Regions from separate parts of the Arthrobacter sp. zg-Y179 genome, predicted to be linked through region 2. Evidence: predicted binding sites of a transcription regulator. Region 2 holds the regulator's gene; the other holds the start of a gene.
What was found. Region 2 encodes Rex, which represses fermentation and respiration genes when NADH is low (regulators of the CRP and FNR family bind a similar motif). Its sites were predicted from a motif close to CTTGTGAANNNNTTCACAAG; they were not measured.

Region 1 (2,389 bases), on a different contig from region 2:
GGCATCTGCCCCGGGACTACCCGGTGGGTGAGCGGGCTGTTAGGAATTGTCCGGCTTGGCCTGGGTCGATTCATCCTCTTCCAAGGCGGGCTGGGCATCCCGTTCTTCGTCTCCGGGGCTCGAATCCTTCTCCTGGGCGTCGTCGATCATCGCCCGGGTGACTTCATCGTTGAATTCCTCTGCGGTTCCGGCAAGATTTTCATCTACTGCCTTGGCACCGGGGTTCGGGACTGGATTGCTCATGTTTGTCTCCTGCCGTACTGGGGAAGTGAAATGCTGGCGTTCCCCCACCTTTGCACACCTTGGCAGGGATTTCGCCCGGTGACCTGATTGGCGTTTCCCCGCGCGGTAGGACCGGTTGCCGCTAGGCTCGGAGCGGAGGCATGGCGGTCTTGCAACGGCTATTCGAAGGGGTCAGCATGGCGGAAAAGCGGGGGATAGTGCGGCGCGGGCACGGCACTGTTGGATGGACCATCCAGATCCTCGTTACGCTCTCCCTGCTGCTGGCGCTGGTGGTGGTCGCAGTATGGAAGCCACCCTCCCAAGCGATCATCACCGTCGTCATTTCCCTCGTCCTCGGGCCGCTTCTGATGTTCATGGGGACCCGGCGGAGCAGCGGACGCCGCGACGAATCGCGTCAGTGACGGGGAGCACCGAACCCGGGGGTACCGGTCCCTACGCCGCGACAGGCTCCAGCACCGGCTCCACATAGCTGGGTTCGCGCTTCTTGATGACCCGGATGACCAGGGCGGTGACCGGCACAAAAAGGTACTCGATGAGCGTCTTGTAGAGGAAGCCGAACAGGACGTAGTTGAAGAACCCGCCGGCGTCGGTAATCCCGATGACCGGAGCCGCAATGGCGCAGAAAATCAGGGTGTCCGCAAATTCCCCCACACCGGTGGAGACCATCAGCCGCCCGGCCAGCGCCTTCTCGCGGAACCGCTCCTTCATCCGTACCAGCACCATTGAGTTCAGCAGCTGGCCGGCCAGGAAGCCCAGCAGGCTCGCCAGCACAATCTGCCAGACCGGACCGAGCGCCACTTCCAGTGCGGCCTGCTTCTCCAGCCCGTAGGCATCAGTGAATCCAGGCAGGGCAATGATTACCGCGAAACTCGCGACGGCGAGAAGTGCCATCGCAAAGCCCGTGAAGATGGCCCGGCGGGCGGCTTTGAAACCGTAAACCTCGCTGACCACGTCGCCGAGGATGTACGCGAGTGGAAAGAGGAAGAAACCGCCGTCGGTAACAATGTCCCAGCCGCCGGGAAGGGAAAACTGCACGCCCTTGGTGGCGCCGATATTTGAAATGACGATGACGACGCACATCAGGGTGAGGATCAGGTCGTACTGCGAGCTCCCGCGGGAGGCATAAGTTGCAGCAGTTTTCACAGCTGCCCGTGGCTGTGTATCCATGGCATTCCGTTCCGGTAGTGGTTCGCCTGGCTTTCGCCGGCTGTATTAGCACTGTGCCCGCTGCCCCGGGCGGCCCTATTGGGCCGCCTCCATTCTGCCATGCCCGGTCAGTTCCTGCCGCGCGCCCTATTTTGAACACGTTCAAAAGAATGGTCTACTAAACGCTGGAAATACTGCAAAGGGAGCATCATTGGCCGTCACCGCCAAGAGCGAACAGACGCGCCGGCTCCTCATCGACACCGCGCTGCGCCTCTTCGCCTCACAGGGCTACGAAAAGACCACCATGCGCGCCGTCGCGCAGGAGGCAAGCGTTTCGGTAGGCAACGCCTACTACTATTTCCGTTCCAAGGATGACCTCCTCCACGAGCTTTACCGGTCCCTCCAGGACGAACACCGCTCGCTTGCACTGCCGCAGATCCGCGAGGGCCACAACCTTGGCGAGAACCTGGCGGTCATTCTGTCCACGGGCCTGACCACCATGGAGCCGTACCACGCCTTCGGCACGCATTTCCTGCGCGACGCCATGTCGCCGAGCCGCAGGGAGGACGACGCCGTCGGACGGGGGAAATCCATCGCGATGTTCCGGCAGGCGGTGTCGACCGCCCGGCCGCAGCCGCCCGTGGCCATCCGCGACGACCTGCCCGAACTGCTCTGGCTGATGCATATGGGGATCACCTTCTTCTGGGTGTATGACCGCTCCCCCGGCCAGCGCAGGTCCCACCGGCTTGCCGCGAATCTGGCCCCGCTGGTGGCCAAACTCGTGATCCTGTCCCGGCTCCCGGTGGTCCGGAACATCCTGGAAGACATCGTCCGCCTGCTCCGAGGCGCCCGCCGGGACGGTTAGCCCGCAGCGGCGGCGCGGTACGACGACGGCGCGCCGTAACAGCGTGTCTTGCAAGGGTGGCCGGTTCCGCCGTTTTGGGTGGAAGATGGAGCCATGTCTGCAAACACATCCACATCTGCGGCCTCAGCCCCGGCC
Region 2 (2,389 bases):
CGCCACGCGCACGACGGCTGCCGGGGCGCGCACAGTCGCCCATGCGGTATCGGTAGCAGCTCACGCCGTCGCCCACGCGGTATCGGTAGCAGCTCACGCCGTCTCCCACGCGACTGTCGTCGCAGCCTCCACCACGGCGCACGCCACAGCGGTAGGAGGCCGCGCCGTCGCCCACGCGGTATCGGTAGCAGCTCACGCCATCGCCCACGCGACTGTCGTCGCAGCCTCCACCACGGCGCACGTCACAGCGGTGACCGCCCGCGCCGTCGCACACTCCGTTTCGACGGCAGCCCGCACCACCGCCCACGCCACAGCGGTAGGCGCTCGAACCACGGCCCACGCGACTGTCGTCGCAGCCTCCGCCACGGCGCACGCCACAGCCATAGGAGCCCGCACCACCGCCCACGCCACGGCAGTAGGCGCCCGCACCACGGCGCACGCCACAGCGGTAGGATCCCGCGCCGTCGCACATACCGCCTCAAGTGCAGCCCGCACCACAGCCCACGCCACAGCCCACGCCACAGCGGTAGGATCCCGCGCCGTCGCACATACCGTCTCAGTGGTATCCCGCGCCGTTGCCCACGCTACGGCCGTGGCAGCGCGCACCACGGCGCACGCGATAGCAGTGGTGGTGCGGGCCGTGCAACGTCGGCTGCCGGCAAATACCGGCAACCCGGTTCCTGCCATTGCAGCGGCATTCGTCCTGATTTCCGGGGCAGGCCTGCTCAATCTGTGGGGCACCGTTTCAACCATTTCCCGGACGCCGATACCGGATTCGCTGCCGCCTGCCCTGTCCCTCCTCGAGCGGTACGGAGTGACCGCCACCCACTATGCCAGGACGCTCGCGGCGATCGAGCTCGCCTACGCCCTGGTGATCATGGGAACCGCACTCCTGCTTGCGGTTGCCGTTCGGGACAAGCGCCGCTGGGCGCGGATAGCCTCCGCGGTCCTTGCGGGCACGGCGCTGTTCTATGCGCTGAACGCAGGAACCCGGACCCAGTCACTTGCTGCAGCCCTGGCTGTCGCAGGAGCCGCGATCACCTTCACGAAAGGAGCAGCTCCGTGGTTCCGCCGGCGGGTACTGTCTGTGCAGCCACTCTCGCCGCTAAGGCACCAAACAAAGCCGCACCATCAACTGGAAGCCCAGACGGAACCCCCGCAGGCGGATCCGGTCCTAGCGCGCCAGGCGGGCCCGGGCGGCGATCTGCGAAACCTGTGAACGCTGTGCGTGGTAGGCAAGGATCTGCAGTTCGGTCGCCATGTCCACTTTGCGGATCTGGACATGCTCGGGCGCCTGGAGCACTACGGGAGCAAAGCTGAGGATGCTGGTAATACCTGACTCCACGAGGCGGTCGCATAGATCCTGGGCAACCTCGGCGGGCACCGAGAGCACCGCCATGTTTGCCCCGGTCTTCGCGAGCACTGCTTCAAGCGAGTCCACCGGGCTGATCCTTAGCCAGCCCACCTCCTGGCCGATAACCATCGGGTCGGCGTCGAACAGTGCCACAACCTCGAAGCCCCTTGAACCGAACCCGGGATAGCCTGCCAATGCACGGCCGAGGTTGCCTGCACCTACTATGGCTACACGCCAGTTCAATGTCAGGCCAAGCGCGGCGGAAATCTGTCCGCTGAGATACGGGACGTCATATCCAACACCCCGGGTCCCGTAGGACCCCAGGTAGGACAGGTCCTTGCGCAGCTTGGGCGAATTCACGCCGGCGGCTTCGGCCAGCTCTTCGGAGGACACACGTTCTATCCCGTCAGCGAGCATGGCGGACAACGCCCTCAAGTAAATGGTCAACCGCGCCAGCGACGCCGGCGGTATGTGTCGTCCTGCTCCAGCACCAGCCGACGGCGTTGGGGCCGGTTGGTCGCTGTTGGCCGTGTCGCGCTCCAGGGCTGCTCGTTCCGACCGGACTTCCTCGGGTGCCATCACGCCCCCAGCAGACGCCGCAGCCGTGTTTCGTCGATTTTCCAGAAGTCCCGCTGAACGCCGTCGATGAACAACACCGGAATCTCCTCGCCAAAGCGGGCGGCGAGTTCCGGGTCCTCCTCCGCGCTGCGTTCCTGCCAGGCCACGCCAAGGTCCTCCCCCACGCGCCGGAGCACCAGGCGGGCGTCTTCGCACAGATGGCAGCCCGGTCGGGTAAGGAGGACGACTTCCGGTCCGACGGATTCACTCATATGTCCAAAATAGCCCCAATACGTCGGATTTCCGCGCTCAGGCCGGGTTTTGCGTAGACTCGGACCATGCCCCGAGCCACTGTAGTCCGAGCCACCGGAACCACGGATGCGGCGGGCAAACCTGGCGAAGCGGCCTTTTTCGACGTCGATAATACGCTTATGCGCGGCGCCAGCCTGTTCCACGTGGGTCGGAAAATGTACCAGC

Region 1: a site for Rex is predicted at 1,539-1,558, ahead of LOC56_RS14625 (queuosine precursor transporter). Genes of this name have one in related genera too.

The regions. Positions count from the first base shown of each region.
Region 1 is NZ_JAJJOB010000013.1:68,690-71,078, forward strand. It holds gene LOC56_RS14615 (hypothetical protein) at 40-243, opposite strand; gene LOC56_RS14620 (hypothetical protein) at 420-644, shown strand; gene LOC56_RS14625 (queuosine precursor transporter) at 676-1,410, opposite strand; gene LOC56_RS14630 (TetR/AcrR family transcriptional regulator) at 1,601-2,254, shown strand; gene thiD (bifunctional hydroxymethylpyrimidine kinase/phosphomethylpyrimidine kinase) at 2,348-2,389, shown strand, end outside.
Region 2 is NZ_JAJJOB010000004.1:167,066-169,454, forward strand. It holds gene LOC56_RS02910 (hypothetical protein) at 1-1,219, shown strand, start outside; gene LOC56_RS02915 (redox-sensing transcriptional repressor Rex) at 1,175-1,933, opposite strand; gene LOC56_RS02920 (glutaredoxin family protein) at 1,933-2,184, opposite strand; gene LOC56_RS02925 (HAD family hydrolase) at 2,251-2,389, shown strand, end outside.